Regions from separate parts of the Enterobacter quasiroggenkampii genome, predicted to be linked through region 1. Evidence: predicted binding sites of a transcription regulator. Region 1 holds the regulator's gene; each other region holds the start of a gene.

Region 1 (6,209 bases):
CGCTTTACCTTTGAACTGCTTCCAGTTGCCGCCGATTTCGTCTTTATTCATCATCGTGTCCTCTTCGTTAAGCGTCGGGTCGTAACGTCCGTTACGTTCTTTTCTGCTGGACGTGATAATTATTGTAGTTAAGGATTCCGTGGTTAATTTCATATTCGGAATCTTTAACCGTCACGATATATCGGAGCGTGGGGGAAACCAGGTATTGTTTTGCCAGTGTCGATGCCAGATAAACGCCAGCGACAACCCGCGCAGTGAGAGGAAGACGGCCAGGGCCAGCCACAAACCATGATTCCCCAGCCAGGGGAGCGTCAGCAGCGTCAGGCCAAACCCGGCCGCCGCGACGGCCATGCTGTTACGCATTTCGGCCCCGCGCGTCGCACCAATAAACATGCCGTCCAGCAGATAACACCAGACGCCAACCACCGGTAAAACGACTTGCCAGATGAGATAGTGGCTCGCCAGCTCGCGTAGCGCAGGGAGAGAGGTAAGCAATGCAACGATCTGCTCACCAAAGCAGGCGTAAACCAGGCCAAATGCCAGCGCCACCAGTCCCGACTGACGGCAGGCTGCCCGCCAGACATCCCGTAGCTGCCCGCTTTCGCGCGCCCCGTACGCCTGCCCGGAATGCGCTTCAACCGCATAGGCAAAACCGTCCAGCGCGTAGGCGGTAAATGTCAGCAACGTCATCAATACTGCGTTGACCGCGACGATGTCTGGCCCCAGTCGAGCCCCGAAAACCGTCAGTGCCCCGAAGCAAAGCTGGAGAAGAAGCGAGCGCAGCATGATGTCACGGTTGAGGGCCAGCAGCTTACGGATATTGCCGCGCCATGCGGTTTTGAGCAGCGCCAGGGAGATCCCGCGCATGGCCAGTACCCGCCAGACCATCCACAAGCCAATGATAAAGGTCCCGTATTCGGCAATCGCCGTCGCCAGCGCCGCACCCCGCACGTTCATATGCAGACCCATGACCAGCCAGACATCCAAAACGATATTGAGCAGGTTACCCACCACCAGCAAAATCACGGGCGCACGGGCGTACTGCACGCCCAGTAGCCACCCCAGCAGAACCAGGTTAGCCAGCGATGCGGGCGCGCTGAGCCAGCGGATTTCAAGGAAACGTCGCGCCTGCTCTAATACCGCCTCGCTGCCGCCAACAATATGAAGCGCAAGATCGATCAGGGGTGCCCGCAATAAAACGATGAACGCACCCGCGCCAAGCGCGAGGATCAGCGGCTGCACCAGCGCGCGCGCCAGACGCAGCGGATCTTTCGCGCCATAAGCCTGTGCGGTAAGACCGGTAGTGCTCATGCGCAAAAAGAGCAGCAGCATAAACAGGAAGCTGGTTGCCGTCGCGCCAATCGCCACGCCGCCAAGATAAACCGGTGAATCAAGATGGCCTATAACGGCAGTATCGACCAGTCCCAGCAAGGGCACGGTAATATTGGAGAAAATCATCGGCAGAGCAAGACGCCACAATGCCTTATCGGATGCCGTCAGCAGTGACATGAAAGATACCGGGAGTGGGGAATGAATCAGGCTACAGCGGTGCCATAGCCTGTGAGGAAGAGGTTACAGCCATTCACCGTTGCGAATCACCCCGACCGCCAGTCCTTCGATAGAGAAGTTCTGTTCGCGGAGATCGACCACAATGGGTGAAAACTCGCTGTTTTCAGGCAGCAACTGTACGCTGTTACCCTGTTTTTTCAGACGCTTAACGGTCACTTCGTCATCAATGCGCGCCACCACCACCTGGCCGTTTCGCACATCCTGTGTTTTATGCACCGCAAGCAGATCGCCATCAAGAATACCGATGTCTTTCATCGACATGCCGCTGACGCGCAGCAGGAAGTCAGCGCTCGGTTTGAACATGCCAGGATCGACCTGGTAGTGACCTTCAATATGCTGCTGAGCCAGTAAAGGCTCACCGGCAGCAACACGCCCTATCAGCGGAATGCCCGTCTCTTCTTCCACCAGCAGGCGGATACCCCGTGACGCGCCCGAGACAATCTCAATCACGCCCTTACGCGCCAGCGCTTTCAGGTGTTCTTCGGCAGCATTTGGAGAACGGAAACCCAGACGCTGCGCGATTTCCGCACGCGTGGGTGGCATACCCGTCTGGCCGATATGATCCCGGATGAGATCAAACACCTCTTGCTGCCTGGTCGTTAACGCTTTCATTCCGCCCCCTGGGTGTATATACAGTTATGCTGTGAGTATATACAGTCAAAGGCGATTTTGGAACCAAAAACTGCACAAAAAACCAGGGACTTAATTATTCCTCGAGGCTCATCGGAAATGTGACCAAAGCAGCGTGACCCAGGTGATAACGGCAGTGATAATCGCCAGCAACACGGCAGCAGAGCCCATGTCTTTTGCACGGCCAGAAAGCTCATGGAAATCGGAACCAATGCGATCCACAACGGCCTCAATAGCGCTATTAAGAATTTCCACTATCATCACCAGAAGAACGGAACCGATAAGCAGTACGCGGGTAATCGCATCAACATCAAGGAAACAGGCGACGATCACCGCGATGATAGCGGCGACGCCCTCCTGGCGAAAGGCGGCTTCGTTGACCCATGCGGCACGGAAACCTTTCCATGAATAGCCGGCGGCTTTGATGATACGTGTTAACCCAGTGGTATTATTGGCCATTAAAAGAACCTTTTTTAAAAAAGAGCGTCAGTAACAGGAGCCGTAGCGCGTTTCGCTACAGCCTGAAGTATGACGGGTAACAACAGAAATTTTGCGCGCTTTCTGTTATCCTTGCGCCGCAATTGCATTATTAACCAGAGGCTTTACATCGTTTATGTCCGGCTGGCCACGAATTTACTACAAATTACTTAATTTACCATTAAGCATCCTGGTAAAAAGCAAGTCTATCCCAGCAGAACCCGCGCTGGAATTGGGGCTCGATACGTCACGCCCCATTATGTACGTTTTGCCTTATAACTCGAAGGCTGACTTACTGACGCTTCGCGCCCAATGTCTGGCGCATGACTTACCTGACCCGCTTGAACCGCTGGAAGTTGACGGTACGCTGCTGCCGCGCTACGTGTTCATTCACGGTGGACCGCGCGTGTTTACCTATTACACGCCAAAAGAAGAGTCCATCAAGCTGTTCCATGACTATCTCGACCTGCACCGCAGCAATCCCGATCTGGATGTGCAGATGGTGCCGGTATCGGTGATGTTTGGTCGTCGTCCGGGCCGTGAAAAAGGCGAAGAGAATCCGCCGCTGCGCATGCTTAACGGCATCCAGAAGTTCTTCGCGGTCTCCTGGCTGGGACGCGACAGCTTTGTGCGTTTCTCCCCTTCCGTTTCGCTGCGTCGCATGGCGGACGAGCACGGCACCGACAAGATCATCGCGCAAAAACTGGCGCGCGTGGCGCGTATGCACTTCGCCCGTCAGCGCCTGGCTGCCGTAGGACCACGCCTCCCGGCTCGTCAGGATCTGTTCAACAAGCTGTTGGCCTCCAAAGCGATTGCCCGCGCCGTTGAAGATGAAGCGCGCAGCAAGAAAATTTCGCATGAGAAAGCCCAGCAGAACGCCATTGCGCTGATGGAAGAGATTGCAGCGAACTTCTCTTACGAGATGATTCGCCTTTCTGACCGTATTCTCGGCTTTACGTGGAACCGCCTCTATCAGGGCATTAACGTCCATAACGCCGAGCGCGTGCGTCAGCTGGCGCATGATGGCCATGAGATTGTCTATGTCCCCTGCCACCGCAGCCACATGGACTACCTGCTCCTTTCCTACGTGCTCTATCATCAGGGGCTGGTACCACCGCACATCGCAGCCGGTATCAACCTGAACTTCTGGCCAGCAGGTCCGATTTTCCGCCGCCTGGGCGCGTTCTTTATTCGTCGTACCTTCAAGGGCAACAAGCTCTACTCCACCGTGTTCCGCGAGTATCTTGGCGAGCTGTTCAGCCGCGGCTATTCCGTGGAGTACTTCGTGGAGGGCGGTCGTTCCCGTACCGGACGTCTGCTCGATCCGAAGACCGGCACGCTGTCGATGACCATCCAGGCGATGCTGCGCGGAGGTACCCGTCCGATCACGCTAGTGCCTATCTACATCGGCTACGAGCACGTGATGGAAGTGGGCACGTACGCGAAAGAGCTGCGTGGTGCGACCAAAGAGAAAGAGAGCCTGCCGCAGATGCTGCGCGGCTTGAGCAAGCTGCGCAATCTCGGTCAGGGCTACGTGAACTTCGGTGAGCCGATGCCGCTGATGACGTACCTGAACCACCACGTTCCGGAGTGGCGCGAGTCCATCGATCCTATCGAAGCGGTGCGTCCGGCCTGGCTGACGCCAACGGTTAACGGCATCGCATCCGAGCTGATGGTGCGCATTAACAACGCCGGTGCGGCTAACGCCATGAACCTGTGCTGTACGGCACTTCTGGCTTCACGCCAGCGCTCGCTGACCCGTGAACAGCTCACGGAGCAGCTGGATTGCTATCTGGATATGATGCGTAACGTGCCGTATTCGGTTGATTCGACCGTGCCTTCTGCAACCGCCAGTGAACTTATCGATCACGCGTTGCAGATGAACAAGTTTGAAGTCGAAAAGGACACGATCGGCGACATCATCATTCTGCCGCGCGAGCAGGCAGTGCTGATGACCTACTACCGCAACAACATCACGCATATGCTGATGCTGCCGTCGCTCATGGCCGCCATTATTACCCAGCATCGTCATATCTCCCGTCAGGAGCTATTGCGCCATCTTGAGACCATCTATCCGATGCTGAAAGCGGAGCTGTTCCTGCGCTGGAGTAAGGATGAGCTGGCGACAGAACTGGATAAGATGACGGAAGAGATGCGTCGCCAGGGGCTGATTACCCTGAACAACGACGAGCTGCACATCAATCCGTCACGCTCCCGCACCCTGCAGCTGCTGGCGGCCGGTGCGCGCGAAACGCTGCAGCGCTACGCCATTACGTTCTGGCTGCTGAGCGCGAATCCGTCTATCAACCGCGGTACGCTGGAGAAGGAGAGCCGGACGCTGGCCCAGCGCCTGTCCGTTCTGCACGGCATTAACGCCCCTGAATTCTTCGACAAAGCGGTCTTCAGTTCCCTGGTGCTGACGCTGCGTGATGAAGGCTTCATCAGCGATACGGGTGATGCTGAGCCGGAAGAGACGCTGAAGGTGTACCAGATGCTGGCAGAGCTGATTACCTCGGACGTGCGCTTGACGATTGAGAGCGCCACGCAGGGTGAGTAACACAATGCCGGGTTATGGCCCGGCCTGACGCCCTGGATAATAAAAAGGCCCGGTAAGCGCTGACGCTACCGGGCCTTATTTTTAGCCTTGTTAAATCACCGCATTTAGCTGAGCAGCGTAAAGGCAATCATCCCGACAATTGCACCCGTCGTGCCGAGAATGGTTTCCATCAGCGTCCAGGTTTTCAGGGTTTGCGCTTCGGTGGCGCCGGTAAACTTACCGAACAGCCAGAAGCCGGCGTCGTTAACGTGAGAGACCACAATCGAACCGCCCGCGATACAAATAGAAAGCGCGGCCATCTGGGCACCGGAGTAGTTCAGCTGTTCAATCACCGGCATCACCAGACCCACGGCCGTTAAACACGCCACGGTAGCAGAACCCTGGATGATACGTACCGCCGCAGCCAGCACAAAGCAGGTCACCGCAATCGGCAGGCCCATCCCGGTCAGCGCTTCACCCAGAGCCGGGCCCACGCCGGAATCCACCAGCACCTGCTTGAACACGCCGCCTGCACCGATCACCAGCAGGATAATCCCCGCAGGCTGCAGCGCCGCACCGCAGATCTCCATCACCCGGTCTTTTGGCATCCCCTGACGCATCGCCAGGCCGTAAATCGCCACCAGGCACGCCACCAGAATCGCCGTGAACGGGTGACCGATGAACTCAAACCACTCGTAGGCAGTGGACCCCACCGGCACAAAGCGCGCAGCGATGGTTTTCAGACCCACCAGCACCAGCGGCAGCAGGATCAGCGACAGGCTGAAGCCGAAGGATGGCATTTTGCCCTCGCCCAGGTGCGGCTCGGTGATGTCATCCGGAATATGCAGCTCAACGTAACGGCTGATGAAGTTGCCCCACAGCGGGCCGGCGATAATCATCCCCGGGATTGCCGCGCACAGGCCAATCAGAATCATCCAGCCAAAGTCGGCGTGCATCTGGGATGCCAGCAGCATCGGGGCGGGTCCCGGCAGCAGAA
Region 2 (6,209 bases), 1.2 Mb from region 1:
TGCTGTAACGACGAAATTCATTCGCTGCCTCTTCCAGCGCGGCGGTGAGACGCTCGCGCTCAAGCGCTTCATCAAGCGTTGAGGCTTCGTAAACCTGCTCCATTAACGGCAGCGTGGCGTCCATCCAGCCTTCAGCAATCGCTACACCTGGCGATGCCGGAAGGGCACGAATGCGCGTATGGCGATACTGACCAAAGAGCGCGGCAAGCTGAGACTGAGAGAGGATCGCCGCCATCTGCGTGGCCAGCGTGACGAGGAAAGACTCCTCGCTTTCGTCGTACTGACGTAGCTCACGCTGCTGGACAACCAGCACGCCGAGCAACTGGCGACGCTGGATAATCGGCACGCCAAGGAAAGCGCGGAAGCGCTCTTCTTTTACGGAGGGGATGTATTTAAAGCTGGGGTGTTTTTGCGCGTCAGCAAGGTTAATGGGTTCAGCCAGTCGCCCAACCAGACCCACGATACCTTCATCAAATGCGAGCGTAACGGTGCGTCCACGTGGTTTTTTCAAACCACGGGTCGCCATCAGGTAATAGCAGCGCCGATCGTGGTCGGCCAGATACACCGAACAGACCTCGGTCTCCATCGCAAGACAGATGTCGGTGACCAGAATATTCAACGCCTCGTTCAGACGCGGCGCGCTGGCCACCTTCTCGACTATTTCTCGCAAGCGGGTGAGCATGATTTGCGTAGCTTAACCTCTTTTACGTCGCCAGGCAGGTGCGCTCTGCGGCTTAGGCGGGATCTCCTGAAGCTGCATCACCACACTTGCAAACTCTTTCATCACCCTACGGTAAACATCGCGCTTAAATGACACGACCTGACGAACAGGATACCAATAGCTCACCCAGCGCCAGCCATCAAACTCCGGCGTACTGCTGGTTTGCATATTGATGTCTGAATCGTTGCCCACCAACTGCAACAGAAACCACTTCTGTTTCTGGCCGATACAAACCGGCTTTGTGTCCCAACGCACCAAACGTTTCGGTAACTTGTAACGCAACCAGTTGCGGGTCGAAGCCAGGATGCGAACATCTTTTCGGCTCAAACCGACCTCTTCAAAAAGCTCCCGGTACATCGCTTGTTCTGGGGACTCTCCCGGATTGATCCCGCCTTGCGGGAACTGCCAGGAGTGTTGACCATATCGACGGGCCCACATCACCTGGCCCTGACGATTACAAATTACTATTCCTACGTTCGGGCGGTAGCCATCGTCATCAATCACCGGACTACCCCAAACTAAACCTTATATATGAATGATTGTTTCACACTACAGGGAGGCGGTAAACCACTCTCTTACAGGCCTGCAACCTAATAACAATTGAATAACTCACAAATAAGTGCTGAGTTATAAACAGATGAGCGACAGTGAAGGGAATTTTATTCACCTTTTCTGTGGATATAGTTGTGAAGAAGTGTCTGATTACCGATGAACAACCTCAACGACCGCCGCACACCCTCTTTTGCTCGCATTCATTAACATGATTATATTCATAGAGTTAGATGCATTTACGTAAACAAAAAACTGAATAGCGTGACGATCGTCACACCAGGGTTCGTCGTGCTGATGAAAGATCGAACAGCGTCGGTTTTATCCACAGATTGTGCCAATAAGTTAGTCACAATTTGTGTGAAAATTCGATTTTCATCGCACGTCAAGGCTGTAAATGGAAACAGTAGTCAGGGTTATGCCCAGTTATCCCATTTTTCTGTGGATAACATGGTGTAAGATCCTGTTCATTGTCAGTGACCAGATTTGAACAACCGCTTTTTCCACCCAGGCGAAACGATTTCAGACCGATAAAAAAACCTATAAATCATAGAGATGTCATATTGGTACAGAAAAAGTTAAACTCTATCCACAGGGGACAATTTCTTCGTTTATTTTTTAATCAAAAGGTTACCGTCATGCATCCGCTTACACCCTTGGGCTCACCACCGTCCAGTGAGAGCCAGTTGCTACTGCAGGCACAGCGTCTGGCCGGTTTTTCGCTTGGCGAGCTGGCAGCAATGGCCGGGCTGCCGATCCCGAAGGATCTGAAACGGGATAAAGGCTGGATCGGCATGCTGCTGGAGCTGTGGCTGGGTGCCAGCGCAGGGAGCAAACCTGAGCAAGATTTTGCAGCCCTTGGCGTGGAGCTAAAAACCATTCCTGTAGACCGCCAGGGCAAGCCGCTTGAGACCACCTTTGTCTGCGTTGCGCCATTAACCGGCAATACCGGCGTAACGTGGGAAACCAGCCACGTTCGTCACAAGCTGAAGCGCGTATTGTGGGTACCGGTTGAGGGTGAACGTCAGATTCCCCTGGCCGACCGTCGCGTTGGCGCGCCGCTGCTCTGGAGCCCGGACGAGGATGAGGAGCATCAGCTGCGTCTGGACTGGGAAGAGCTGATGGACATGATTGTTCTTGGGCAGGTTGAGCGCATCACCGCCCGACACGGAGAGGTATTACAGCTGCGCCCAAAAGCAGCCAACAGTAAAGCCCTTACCGAGGCAATCGGCGCGCAGGGTGAGCCGATACTGACGTTGCCGCGCGGTTTTTATCTCAAAAAGAATTTCACCGGCGCACTACTCGCACGTCATTTCCTGTTGAAAACATAGTTTTTTACTTATTTTGAGAGCTCTCAAACATAATCGACTGCTTTTTAAGATTTTACCGCTTCCTCAACTCGCCATATCGGGTTAATACTAGATTATGATTTGATACAAGCCAGATGAGGACGATAACGATGAAAAAATGGGCAGTATTAGTGTCAGCAGTCGGTTTAGCGTTTGCCGTATCGGGCTGTAGTAGCGATTACGTCATGGCGACAAAAGATGGTCGAATGATCCTGACCGACGGTAAACCCGAAGTCGACGATGATACTGGTCTGGTCAGCTACCGCGACCAGGAAGGCAATAAAATGCAGATCAATCGCGACGAAGTATCGCAAATTATCGAGCGATAATCAGAGAGAGGTCAGTCGCTTGCTGGCCTTTTTGATTTTTTTCTTCCCCTTTTGCTTCCCCTCTGCCATGTTTATATTCCTTTGTCGGGTACGCCCTGACGCGGTTTATATGTCTACTGAGGAAGCCGGCTATGCATTATCACCGTATCCCCCACAGCGCTCTGGAAATTAGCCAACTGGGGTTGGGCACGATGACATTTGGTGAACAAAACAGCGAAGCCGATGCCCATGCACAACTCGATTATGCCGTCAGCCAGGGCATTAACCTGATTGATGTCGCAGAGATGTACCCTGTTCCGCCACGTCCTGAGACGCAGGGACTGACCGAAACCTACGTCGGTAACTGGCTGGCAAAACGCGGCAACCGTGAAAAGCTGGTGATTGCCTCCAAAGTCAGCGGCCCCGCGCGCAACAACGATACCGGGATCCGCCCGAACCAGATCCTCGATCGCAAAAATATCCGCGCCGCGCTGGACGCCAGCCTCAAGCGCCTGCAAACCGACTATCTCGACCTGTACCAGGTACACTGGCCGCAGCGGCCAACCAACTGCTTTGGCAAGCTCGGGTACAGCTGGAATGAGAGCGCCCCCGCGGTGACGCTGCTGGAAACGCTGGAAGCGCTGACCGAATGCCAGCGTGCGGGAAAAATCCGCTACATTGGCGTGTCTAACGAAACGGCCTTTGGGGTCATGCGCTATCTGCACCTGGCGGATAAGCACGATCTGCCGCGTATTGTGACTATTCAGAACCCGTACAGCCTGCTTAACCGCAGCTATGAAGTGGGTCTGGCCGAAGTGACGCAGTATGAAGAAGTGGAACTGCTTGCTTACTCCTGTCTCGGCTTCGGCACCCTGACGGGGAAATACCTGAACGGCGCGAAACCGGCCGGGGCGCGTAACACCCTCTTTAGCCGCTTCACCCGCTACAGCGGCGAGCAGACGCAGAAAGCCGTTGCCGCTTATGTGGATATCGCGAAGCGTCACGGCCTTGACCCTGCGCAGATGGCGCTGGCCTTCGTGCGTCGTCAGCCGTTTGTTGCCAGTACCCTGCTGGGCGCAACCACGATGGAACAGCTGAAAACCAATATTGAGAGTTTCCACCTGAACCTGAGTGAAGAGGTGTTAGCGGAGATTGAAGCAGTGCATCAGGTTTATACTTATCCTGCACCATAGCCTGACGCTTTTGCCCGCTGGCGCTACGCTTACCGGGCCTACAGGTGCTCAAACCCAGGCCGGGTAAGGCGAAGCCGCCACCCGGCCAGATATCAACGGCGACGTTGCCACATCCACAAACCCGCAATCGCAATCGCAAACAGCCCGCCAAACCCGACGCCAATCCCCACCACCGGCACACCCACTTTTACCGCCAGCGAGTAGAGCCCCAGCATGAACAGCATTGCCAGGTTTTCACCCAGGTTTTGTACCGCAATGGCATTGCCTGCCCCGACGGTCTGCTTGCCCCGCTCCTGCAGTAACGCATTCAGCGGCACTACGAAGAAGCCCCCCAGAATACCAATCAGGATGAGGAGGGCATACGCGGGCAATAACGCATGCTGCAGCGAGAAGATAAGCACCACGACGCCAATCAGGATCCCGGCGGGCATGCAGCGTGCGACCGTCTCCAGCGTGACCAACTTCGCCGCCGCGCCCGCCCCAACCACAATCCCGATAGCCACCATCGCATTAAGATAGGTTGGCGTCGCGTTGTCCGTAATGCCCAGCGCCACCGGCACCCACAGAACCAGCAGGAAGCGCAGGGTGACGCCCGCGCCCCAGAACATGCTGGTCCCCATCAGGGAGAAACGCGTTTCACCGTTACGCCACAGCACGCGGCAGGCGGTAAAGAAACTGCCGGTCATCGGTTTAAATCGCCAGGATTGACCCGGGCGAGCCGCAGGCAGCTTCGGAATAAACAGGTTCGCCACGACCGCCCCGCCATACACCACCGCACACACGCCCAGTGCCGCCAGAACATGCCAGTCGGCCAGCACGCCGCCCGCAACGGAGCCAATCAGGATAGCGGCAATAGTAGATGACTCCATCAGACCATTGGCTTTCACCAGCTTATCCCCGGTGGTCAACTCGCCGAGAATGCCGTACTTCGCCGGGGAGTAGGCGGCGGCTCCAATGCCCACCAGCGTGTAGCCAATAAACGGATTGAAGCCAAAGCAAATGCTGGCCGCCCCCAGCAGCTTGAGACCGTTGGCAAACATCATCACCCGGCCTTTCGGGAAACTGTCCGCCACCTGCCCCACAAATGGAGCAAAAATAATGTAAGCGCCCACAAACACCATCTGCAGGATCGGCTGACTCCAGTCGGGGTAAAACTCGGCTTTCAGCAGCGCCAGCGTGGCAAACAGCAGCGCGTTATCGCCGAACGCAGAGAGAAACTGCGCGGCAATGACGGCCATCATGCCTTTCGACCTGAGGGATGTGTTAGTGTGTACTGACTCACGCATTTTGCTGTTCCGCCTCTTCAACCATGCCTTTCAGGGTCACGAAATCTGGCTTCCCGCTGCCCAGTACCGGGAGCTGTTTCAGGTAGCGAATATCGCGCGGCACGGCCAGTTCAGGAATACCGTGTTCACGCGCATAGCTCAGTAACCTGTCGCGCTTAAGCTCACCGTCGGTCGTAAACAGCACCAGCGCCTCGCCTTTGCTGGCATCGCTCTTCACCACCGTGGCGTGCATCTTCTCGGCGGACACTGCCGTCGCCAGTTGCTCCACCATTTCCAGAGAGACCATTTCGCCGGCAATTTTGGCGAAGCGTTTCGCGCGTCCCTGAATCTGTACAAAGCCCTGTTCATCGAAACGGACGATATCCCCGGTGTCGTACCAGCCGGTTTCAACCTCGCCGTTGACGTTTTCCGCCGTCGGCGCTTCCAGCACGCCCGGGTTTTCCACGCGCAGATACCCGTTCATCACGTTTGGCCCTTTGAGCTGCAGGCGGCCACCGTCCTCAATGCCCGGCACCGCCAGCAGACGCGCGTCCATCCCCGGCAGAATTCGGCCAACCGTACCCGGTTTCGCCGCCATCGGCACGTTAATCGAGACCACGGGCGCACACTCGGTAACGCCATAGCCTTCGAGAATGCGCAGGCCAAACTTGTCCTGCCAGATCTGGCGCGTGCTCTCCTGCAGTTTTTCCGCACCAGCCACCACATACCGCACGCGATAAAAATCATACGGATTGGCGAAACGCGCATAGTTCCCCAGGAAGGTTGAGGTCCCGAACAGAACGGTACAGTTACGGTCATACACC
Region 3 (3,741 bases), 990 kb from region 1:
GTTTATGGCTGACATGCGCGATAAGCGCGATCCCTTTTTTGAGGAGAACAGCAGGGCGCTGGCCGCTCTCTTTTTCCTGGCGAGATTACCCGTCGCCCGTCATGAGTGCGATATCAGCGAGCTGACCACAGAGGAGAAAAGAGCGCTAATTACCGCGATGAATCATTTTCGTGCTGTTGTGAGTTTATTTCCTGAACGGCTGACCATGCCGTTGTAACCCAACCCAAAAACGAATGGCGTAAACCCGCCGGGCACCCTGTTGCCTGAATTTAAGGAGAACGCGTAATGCGACACAGTGAAAACCGCCCTTATCCGATCGGAAGTGAAGAACTGCAACGCCTGCTGATGGAGGCAAAAACAGAGGAACGATGCGCGCGCGCCCTTGCGGTCTCCCTGCGTCTGGAGGCGCTGGCAAGCCAGATCTACAAAACCGGCATGAGCGGAGAAGACGTTGCCGAACTGCTGTGCCACGAGGCGGCCCGCTACGAGCGTGAATCCCAGGAGCTGCACTGATGGCCGATTTTATCGATCTTGCCCAGGCGCGCGAGCAGGAAGACAGAGAGCGCCACATTAATAGCGCCCGCAGACGACCCGCATCGCCTTCGCGTTTCTTCTGCGAGGAGTGTGAGGCTCCAATACCGCAGGCGCGCCGTATGGCGGTGCCCGGCGTGGCCCTGTGCGTCACCTGTCAGGAGATCGCGGAGATGAAAAATAAACACGTCCGGGGAGGGTGAGTTGGCTACGTCATTCGCTTATCCGTGGAATGCACCGCGGTCGGCCATTGCCAGCCCTTATCTTACCCATGCCCAGCAGCAGCGTCGCGATCGCTTCTTCGCGACGCTGCTGCAGGCAAGAATGGCCCTCTCACAGCAGCCTGACTGCGTGCGTTTTGAGGTCTGGCGCGCCGTTGACGCCCTCGAACTGCATCGGGGCAATCCCCAGGCCAATGCCTTTTTTATCCGCTTCTGCAACAGGATATTGCCCCGCCTGCGGCGGGTCTCTGAACGCTATGCCTGCGCAGGTTTGCATGACGCAGTCTACCGAGCCGTGTTTAAAGGCCATTTCGATACCCAGCTTCTGCAGTACCTTGCCTCGCGAATGGTTGAACTGGTTGCCCGCTATAACCGTCTGCCGGATATGTCCCGCGCGGATATCGACCTGCTGGCCGGCGATATTGCCAGCTTTATTCGCGGCGAGCTGGCGAATATTAACGATGCTGAGATGGGTGAATACCAGACGCTGTACGTCTGGTATCAGCGCGCCGGACTGATCGCCCGACAGTTCAACGTGTCGCCTCCGCACTGGGAGCGGGTGTCGAAGACATTTTTCAACAAAGACGATGTTGCCGCTGCGGTGATGCGGATGTTTTCCGAGGCGTGGTGGCGCGGGCGTTTACGTCGGATCGCGGCTGCCTGGCGCGAGCATTTGCAGATTGCCCTCGGCAACGTCAGCAAAAAGAGAATGGCGTACGCGAGCAAACGCTGCGTGACCGAGTGGCGCGAGCAGAAGCGCCGCACCCGTGAATTTCTCAAGGGCATGGAGCTGGAAGATGAAGAGGGCAACCGCATTAGCCTGATTGAAAAATACGATAGCTCGGTGGCCAACCCGGCGATACGTCGCTGTGAGCTCATGACCCGCATTCGCGGGTTTGAAAATATCTGCCAGGCGCTGGGCTATGTGGGCGAATTCTATACCTTAACCGCCCCCGCGCAGTATCACGCCACCGTGAAATCGGGCTACCCCAACGCGAAGTGGAACGGGGCCAGCCCGGCGGATACGCAAGGCTACCTCACCCGGGTGTGGGCGCGCATCCGCGCAAAGCTGCACCGGGAAGGTCGCCGTATCTTTGGTATCCGCGTCGCGGAACCCCATCACGACGGTACGCCCCACTGGCACATGCTGATGTTTATGCGGCCGGAAGACGTCGAATGCGTTCGCCGGATTATAGGGGACTACGCCCGGGAGGAGGATGCCGCTGAGCTGCAGAGCGAAAGCGCCAGACAGGCTCGCTTTCACGCGGACGCGATCGATCCGCAGAAAGGCAGCGCTACCGGCTATATCGCCAAATACATCTCAAAGAATATCGACGGCTATGCGCTCGATGGCGAGACCGATAACGAAAGCGGCGGCCTGCTGAAGGAGACGGCGTCCGCCGTATCGGCCTGGGCAGGGCGCTGGCACATTCGCCAGTTTCAGTTCATCGGCGGCGCGCCGGTAACGGTCTACCGCGAGCTGCGCCGACTGGCAGACGCAGAGACCGCGCGTGGTCTGAGCGTCGAGTTTGCTGCCGTCCATGAAGCTGCCGACGCCGGTGACTGGGCGGGTTACGTCACTGCACAGGGCGGCCCGTTTGTGCGTCGCGATGATTTACAGGTGCGCACGCTGTATGAGCCGGGTACCGGGTTTAACCAGTACGGCGAAGAAACGGTCCGCATCCGCGGCGTGTACGATTCCGCCGTCGGCGCGGGCAGCCCGGTTTTAACCCGGCTCACGCAGTGGAAAATTGTGCCGAAGCGGGCCCAGGAGCCTGAGGATGTATCTGCGCCTTCTCGGAGTTCTGTCAATAACTGTACGCTGAGCGATCTCTCTCAACCCCTCAACCGGCGTGCGAGACGGGCATTAACCGAGCGTATTAAGCGCATCCGGCCCGGCGCAGCGGCGCCCTTTGTCTTCGAGCGGGATCCGCAGAACGGGGTCCCGGAGAAGGTGATTGATGAAGTTCGGCTCGCCACCGGAATCGCCATCAGCCGCGCAGAGGCCCTGCATCTTATGGCGGGTGGCGTAAGCCGCTTTAATGACAAATGGTGCAGAGGCGCAGCTGACGGATCGCTCTTTCCGGCAGCGCGTTCTTATCAGCATAAGGCGCGGAAAATCCTTGAACGTATTGGGCATTTATCGGATCTGTTCGCTCTGAGAGCACGCTAATCTCCATCGATATCATGCACATACCGTGAAGAGTTCTGATTTTTCGCTTCACTCTTTTTATGAATACGTGATACTGTATGTTTATACAGTATCTCGTGGTGGAGGTTGTGTGGACAGAGAGTTGAACGAGCAGGTCATGATTGAACGCGTCGAGATGATTGCTCGACTGACGACAGAAGGAACATGTCAGGAAAGAGATCGTGAGATTGCCCTGAATTTGATTGCTGAGATTGCGCGGGGAAATTTAATCAAAAACAACGCGTTTACCGTTGTTTTCTCAGCATCGCCTGTTCCGGAACGCATCAAAAAAGAGGGTAACGTTCGGGTGAACATTACGCTTGATAAAGACCAGCAGATTGGCCATGGCGTCGTCGAGGCCTTCCAGAACGAACTGACCCGCCGAATAAGATCCCTGTTCCCGTCATCGCGGGTGACCGTGAAAATAGGATCGATGACGGGAGTAGAGCTCCAGGGGCTCGAAGGAGAAGCCGATCGCGAGATGCTGGATAATATTCTCCGGGAAGTCTGGGAAGACGAGAGCTGGCGCTAGCCCAGCATCATTACCCGAATGCACGCCCTCATTCTGATTTTGCGCTTTCGTTGACCCACGCTTCGCTGCTTGTGGACGGTCTGTTGTGTCCGCGATTGTCCATCCGTCAGCGATAGCGAAAAGGCCGCCAGCCCGGGAAACTCTACAGTACCTGGTAACCGGATGTTGGGAGCGTCTGATGAAGATCTATGCAATGCAGGGGGACACGCTTGATGCCGTTTGCGCCCGCTATTATGGGCGCACGGCTGGCGTCGTAGAAGCCGTTC
Region 4 (6,209 bases), 610 kb from region 1:
CATGATGTTCATGGCGACGGATCCCGTCTCGGCCTCGTTTACCGATAAAGGTAAATGGAGCTATGGCGTGCTCATTGGCGCGATGTGTGTCCTAATCCGCGTGGTCAACCCGGCGTATCCGGAAGGGATGATGCTGGCGATTCTGTTTGCCAATCTGTTTGCGCCACTTTTCGATTACCTGGTGGTGCGGGCCAACATCAAGCGGAGGAAGGCGCGTGGCTGAAGTCAAAAATAACGACAGCATCAGCAAAACGCTGCTGGTGGTGCTGGTGCTCTGTCTGGTCTGCTCCATTGTCGTGGCCGGTTCTGCCGTGGGGTTAAAACCCCTGCAGCAGGAGCAACGTGCCCTGGATAAACAGCGCAACATTCTGGCCGTGGCCGGACTGATGCAGGAGGGGATGAGCGCAGATGAGGTTTCGGCCGTCTTTGCCGAACGAATTTCCGCGCGTCTGGTGGATTTAAAAACAGGCCAGCTGCTGGATAAAGACCCGGCAACCTTCAACCAGGCGCTGGCGCTGAAAGATCCGCAGATGAGCCTGACGCTCGAGGCATCGCAAGACCCTGCCGGGATTAAGCGCCGCAGCAATCTCGCCGAAATTTACCTGGTGCGTGACCCCCAAAAACGCATTCAGGAAGTGGTGCTTCCTGTCTACGGCAACGGCCTGTGGTCAATGATGTATGCCTTTGTGGCCCTTGATACGGATGGCCGCACCGTTAAAGGCATTACGTATTATGACCAGGGCGAAACGCCGGGGCTGGGCGGCGAAGTGGAAAACCCGAACTGGCGGGCACAGTTTATCGGCAAGAAAGTGCTCGACGATAACGGTCTGCCTGCGCTGAAGGTGATGAAAGGAGCGGCACGTCCCGGTGACGACTACGCGGTCGACGGGCTTTCCGGCGCCACGCTCACCTCAAACGGCGTGCAGCACAGTTTTGATTTCTGGATGGGCGAGCTGGGCTTTGGTCCTTTCCTGAAAAACGTACGTGAAGGAGCGCTGAACAATGGCTGATACCGGTGAACTGAAAGAAGTGAAAAAGGTGCTCATTGGCCCACTGCTCGCCAATAACCCGATCACGCTGCAGGTGCTGGGCGTCTGTTCAGCCCTGGCGGTGACGACCAAGCTGGAAACGGCGATGGTAATGACGTTGGCCGTCACGCTGGTTACGGCGTTTTCGAGCATGTTTATCTCGATGATCCGCCACCACATTCCCAACAGTGTGAGGATCATCGTGCAGATGGCGATCATCGCCTCGCTGGTGATCGTGGTCGATCAGCTGCTGCGCGCCTTCGCCTATGAAACCTCCAAACAGCTCTCGGTGTTTGTCGGGCTAATTATCACCAACTGTATCGTCATGGGGCGTGCGGAAGCCTACGCCATGAAAATGCCGCCGCTGGCGAGCTTTATGGACGGTATCGGCAACGGCCTCGGCTACGGCGCGATCCTGCTGACCGTGGGGTTCCTGCGAGAGCTGATTGGCAGCGGCAAGTTGTTTGGCATCCCAGTGCTGGACACGGTGCAAAACGGCGGATGGTATCTGCCAAACGGCCTGTTCCTGCTGGCCCCTAGCGCATTTTTCATTATCGGTTTGTTGATCTGGCTGATTCGTACGTTGAAACCAGAACAGCAGGAAAAGGAGTAACCGACGATGGCTCATTACCTGAGTTTGTTTGTGCGCGCGGTGTTTGTTGAAAACATGGCGCTCGCGTTTTTCCTCGGCATGTGTACGTTCCTTGCTGTGTCTAAAAAGGTCTCCACGGCATTTGGCCTGGGCGTGGCGGTCACCGTTGTGTTGGGGCTTTCGGTTCCGATTAACAATCTGGTGTACAACTTCGTGCTGCGGGATGGCGCGCTGGTGGAAGGGGTTGATCTCAGCTTCCTGAACTTCATTACCTTTATCGGGGTGATCGCGGCGCTGGTGCAAATCCTGGAGATGATCCTCGATAAGTACTTCCCTTCACTCTACAACGCGCTGGGGATCTTCCTCCCGCTGATCGCGGTGAACTGCGCCATCTTCGGCGGCGTCTCGTTTATGGTTCAGCGTGATTACAACTTCAGTGAATCCGTGGTGTACGGTTTCGGCTCCGGTATCGGCTGGATGCTGGCGATTGTCACCATGGCGGGGATCCGCGAGAAAATGAAATATGCCAACGTGCCTGCTGGCCTGCGTGGCTTAGGGATCACCTTTATCACCACCGGGCTGATGGCGCTGGGCTTTATGTCCTTCTCCGGTGTGCAGCTATAAGGGCTAACAGATGGAAATTATTCTTGGCGTGGTGATGTTCACGCTGATCGTACTGGTGCTGTCAGGACTCATTCTGGCGGCGCGGGCGAAGCTGGTGAATTCCGGCGACGTGGTGATTGATATTAACGACGATCCGCAGAATCAGATCCGCACGCCTGCGGGAGATAAACTGCTCAATACGCTCTCCGGTAACGGTATTTTTGTCTCCTCAGCCTGCGGCGGCGGCGGCTCCTGCGGGCAGTGCCGCGTGACGGTAAAAGAGGGCGGTGGCGATATTCTGCCCACCGAGCTGGCGCATATCACGAAGCGTGAGGCAAAAGAGGGCTGCCGTCTGGCCTGCCAGGTCGCGGTGCGTCAGAACATGAAGATTGAACTGCCGGAAGAGATTTTCGGCGTCAAAAAATGGGAATGTGAAGTTATCTCTAATGATAACAAAGCCACCTTTATCAAAGAGCTGAAGCTGCGCGTACCGGAAGGGGAAGATGTCCCGTTCCGCGCCGGCGGATACATTCAGATTGAGTGTCCTGAGCATACCGTGGCATATGCGGACTTCGACGTTCCGCAGGCGTACCGTGCCGACTGGGACAAATTCAATCTCTTCCGCTTTGTATCAGAGGTAAAAGAGCCGACGCTGCGCGCCTACTCGATGGCCAACTACCCGGAGGAGAAGGGCATTATCATGCTCAACGTGCGTATCGCCACGCCGCCACCGAATGTGCCGTATGCGCCGCCGGGCGTGATGTCGTCATACATCTGGTCTCTGAAGCCGGGAGATAAGGTAACTATCTCCGGTCCGTTCGGGGAGTTCTTCGCGAAAGATACCGACGCGGAGATGGTCTTTATCGGCGGCGGTGCCGGTATGGCCCCGATGCGCTCGCACATTTTTGACCAGCTCAAGCGCCTCGGCAGCAAGCGTAAAATCAGCTTCTGGTACGGGGCTCGCTCGCTGCGCGAAATGTTCTACGACGATGAGTTTGAACAGCTGGCACGTGAAAACCCGAACTTTACCTTCCACGTGGCGCTTTCCGATCCGCAGCCGGAAGATAACTGGACGGGCTATACGGGGTTCATCCACAACGTGCTGTATGAAAACTACCTCAAACAGCACCCGGCGCCCGAGGACTGCGAGTTCTATATGTGTGGTCCGCCGATGATGAACGCCGCCGTGATTAAGATGCTGAAAGATCTCGGCGTCGAAGATGAGAACATCATGCTTGATGACTTTGGAGGCTGATGATGCTGACGTTTCTGGCAACCTTTGTGGTTTTTGTGCTTGTCATCTTCGGCATGTCGTTAGGCTGGATCGTTAAGCGGAAAAGCATTCAGGGCAGCTGCGGCGGTATTTCCTCCATTGGTATGGAGAAGGTCTGCGACTGCCCGGAACCGTGCGACGCCCGCAAAAAACGCATGGCGCGCGAGCAGCAGCGCATTATTTAAGTTTTTGTAGGCCGGGTAAGGCAACGCCGCCACCCGGCATTCTTACATCTGCTTCTCAATCCTCATTTATTTACTGTATACTTATCCAGTGATGAGTGAGGGCTTACTATGCGCAAAATAATCCATGTTGATATGGACTGCTTTTTTGCCGCAGTGGAGATGCGAGACAACCCGGCGCTGCGGGATATTCCCATCGCCATTGGCGGCAGCCGCGTTCAGCGTGGTGTCATCAGCACCGCCAACTATCCCGCGCGCAAATTTGGCGTGCGAAGCGCCATGCCGACGGCGATGGCCTTAAAGCTTTGCCCTCATCTCACGCTTCTGCCCGGGCGGTTCGACGCCTATAAAGAGGCTTCCCTTCATATTCGGGAAATCTTCTCCCGCTATACCTCTCTGATAGAGCCGCTGTCGCTGGACGAAGCCTATCTGGATGTGACCGACAGCGTGCACTGCCACGGCTCCGCCACCCTGATGGCGCAGGAGATCCGCCAGACGATTTTCAACGAGCTGAATCTGACGGCATCGGCGGGTGTGGCGCCCGTTAAATTCCTTGCCAAAATCGCTTCGGATTTAAATAAGCCCAACGGCCAGTACGTCATTACGCCGGAAGAGGTGCCTGCATTTTTAAAAACGCTGCCGCTCGGCAAAATTCCCGGCGTCGGTAAAGTCTCCGCCGCAAAGCTGGAAAGCATGGGGTTACGCACCTGCGAAGACGTACAGCGAAGCGATCTCGCGATGCTGCTTAAGCGCTTCGGGAAGTTTGGCCGCGTGCTGTGGGAGCGCAGCCAGGGGATTGACGATCGCGATGTGAACAGCGAACGGCTGCGGAAATCCGTCGGCGTTGAGCGTACCCTCATTGAAGATATTCATGACTGGTCCGAGTGCGAATCTATTATCACGGAACAACTCTACCCGGAGCTGGAGCGACGCTTAAGCAAGGTAAAACCGGACCTGCTCATCGCCCGTCAGGGCATCAAGCTCAAATTCAACGATTTCCAGCAGACCACGCAGGAACATGTCTGGCCGCGTTTGAATAAAGACGATCTTATCGCGACGGCAAAAAAGGCATGGGAAGAGCGACGAGGTGGGCGAGGGGTGAGGCTGGTGGGATTGCACGTCACGCTGCTGGATCCGCAGTTAGAGCGACAGCTGGTATTGGGATTGTAAAAAAGCCCGGTGCGCTACGCTTACCGGGCCTGGGTTTTTCACCCTATTCCACAGGAAGAGGGTTGGGATGAAGATGTTACTTAGCAGGGATCGCTTTCAGCAGTTCAGTCAGCAGCGTCCAGTAGTGACCGACGCTTTCGATATGAACCTGCTCATCCGGCGAGTGCGGACCGGTAATGGTTGGCCCGATAGATACCATGTCCATGTCCGGGTACGGTTTCTTGAACAGACCGCATTCCAGACCCGCGTGGATCACCTGAATGTTCGGCGTGCTGTTGAACAGACGCTGATAGGTTTCACGCACCAGCGCCATCACCGGAGAGCTTGCATCCGGCTGCCAGCCCGGGTAGCTGCCTTTGGCTGAGGTTTTTGCTCCCGCCAGCGTGCCCAGAGATTCCAGCATGCTCACCACATACTCTTTACCACTGTCGATAAGGGAGCGGATCAGGCAGATGATCTCCGCGCTGTCGTCGCTCATGGTTACTACGCCCACGTTAAGTGAGGTTTCCACCACGCCTTTCGCCACGTCAGAGTTGCGGATCACGCCGTTTGGCGTCGCGTTCAGCAGCTGAACGAAGGTGTCACGAGACTTCGCGGTCAGCGCGGTTTTATCCGTGGAGACGGATTCCAGCACCACGGTCAGGTTCTTCTCTTTCGCCGACAGTTCGTTTTTCAGGATATCCAGGTACACGGTGGAGAGTTTTTTCAGCTCGTCGGCTTTTGCCGCTGGCACTGCCACGGTGGCGAAGGCTTCGCGTGGGATCGCGTTGCGCAGGGTACCGCCGTTGAAGTCTACCAGACGCAGATCCAACTCGGCCGCATGGCCTGCCAGGAAGCGTGCCAGCAGCTTGTTGGCGTTGCCCAGACCCAGATGAATATCACCGCCGGAGTGGCCGCCTTTCAGACCTTTCAGCGTCAGCTTGAAGGTCTGGAAACCGGCAGGAATCGCTTCGCGTGACAGCGGCAGGGTAGAGATGAAATCAATTCCGCCCGCGCAGCCCATGTAGATCTCGCCTTCTTCTTCGGAGTCGGTGTTGATCAGGATATCCGCCTGCAGCCAGTTCGCCTGCAGACCGAACGCCCCGTCCATGCCCGCTTCTTCGGTCATGGTCAGCAGCACTTCCAGTGGACCGTGCTCAACGCTGTCGTCAGCCAGCACGGCCAGCGCAGAGGCCATACCGATGCCGTTATCCGCGCCCAGGGTGGTGCCGCGCGCTTTCACCCAGTCGCCGTCGATGTACGGCTGAATCGGGTCTTTGGTGAAGTCGTGAACGGTGTCGTTGTTCTTCTGTGGCACCATGTCCAGGTGCGCCTGCAGCACAACCGGTTTACGGTTTTCCATGCCTGCGGTGGCGGGTTTG

The links. Region 1 encodes LexA, which represses DNA repair genes until DNA is damaged. Its sites were predicted from a motif close to TNCTGTATGTACATACAGNA; they were not measured.
Region 2: the regulator LexA is predicted to act here: its motif matches at 1,660-1,679, upstream of mutH (DNA mismatch repair endonuclease MutH).
Region 3: the regulator LexA is predicted to act here: its motif matches at 2,997-3,016, upstream of V1572_RS22120 (DinI-like family protein).
Region 4: the regulator LexA is predicted to act here: its motif matches at 3,753-3,772, upstream of dinB (DNA polymerase IV).

What each region holds. Positions count from the first base shown of each region.
Region 1 is NZ_CP143745.1:908,687-914,895, reverse strand. Features, by position in the region: gene V1572_RS04345 (CsbD family protein) at 1-51, opposite strand, end outside; gene dinF (MATE family efflux transporter DinF) at 172-1,509, opposite strand; gene lexA (transcriptional repressor LexA) at 1,573-2,181, opposite strand; gene V1572_RS04330 (diacylglycerol kinase) at 2,290-2,658, opposite strand; gene plsB (glycerol-3-phosphate 1-O-acyltransferase PlsB) at 2,813-5,233, shown strand; gene gntU (gluconate transporter) at 5,338-6,209, opposite strand, start outside.
Region 2 is NZ_CP143745.1:4,391,948-4,398,156, forward strand. Features, by position in the region: gene ptsP (phosphoenolpyruvate--protein phosphotransferase) at 1-682, opposite strand, end outside; gene rppH (RNA pyrophosphohydrolase) at 695-1,225, opposite strand; gene mutH (DNA mismatch repair endonuclease MutH) at 1,909-2,601, shown strand; gene V1572_RS20910 (YgdI/YgdR family lipoprotein) at 2,730-2,948, shown strand; gene V1572_RS20915 (NADP(H)-dependent aldo-keto reductase) at 3,080-4,120, shown strand; gene lplT (lysophospholipid transporter LplT) at 4,213-5,406, opposite strand; gene aas (bifunctional acyl-ACP--phospholipid O-acyltransferase/long-chain-fatty-acid--ACP ligase) at 5,399-6,209, opposite strand, start outside.
Region 3 is NZ_CP143745.1:4,644,452-4,648,192, reverse strand. Features, by position in the region: gene V1572_RS22140 (DUF5347 domain-containing protein) at 1-217, shown strand, start outside; gene V1572_RS22135 (DUF2732 family protein) at 286-513, shown strand; gene V1572_RS22130 (TraR/DksA family transcriptional regulator) at 513-734, shown strand; gene V1572_RS22125 (replication endonuclease) at 736-2,925, shown strand; gene V1572_RS22120 (DinI-like family protein) at 3,035-3,475, shown strand; gene V1572_RS22115 (tail protein X) at 3,654-3,741, shown strand, end outside.
Region 4 is NZ_CP143745.1:1,515,433-1,521,641, forward strand. Features, by position in the region: gene V1572_RS07185 (NADH:ubiquinone reductase (Na(+)-transporting) subunit B) at 1-223, shown strand, start outside; gene V1572_RS07190 (Na(+)-translocating NADH-quinone reductase subunit C) at 216-1,010, shown strand; gene V1572_RS07195 (NADH:ubiquinone reductase (Na(+)-transporting) subunit D) at 1,003-1,641, shown strand; gene nqrE (NADH:ubiquinone reductase (Na(+)-transporting) subunit E) at 1,648-2,244, shown strand; gene nqrF (NADH:ubiquinone reductase (Na(+)-transporting) subunit F) at 2,255-3,478, shown strand; gene nqrM ((Na+)-NQR maturation NqrM) at 3,478-3,681, shown strand; gene dinB (DNA polymerase IV) at 3,790-4,848, shown strand; gene pepD (cytosol nonspecific dipeptidase) at 4,925-6,209, opposite strand, start outside.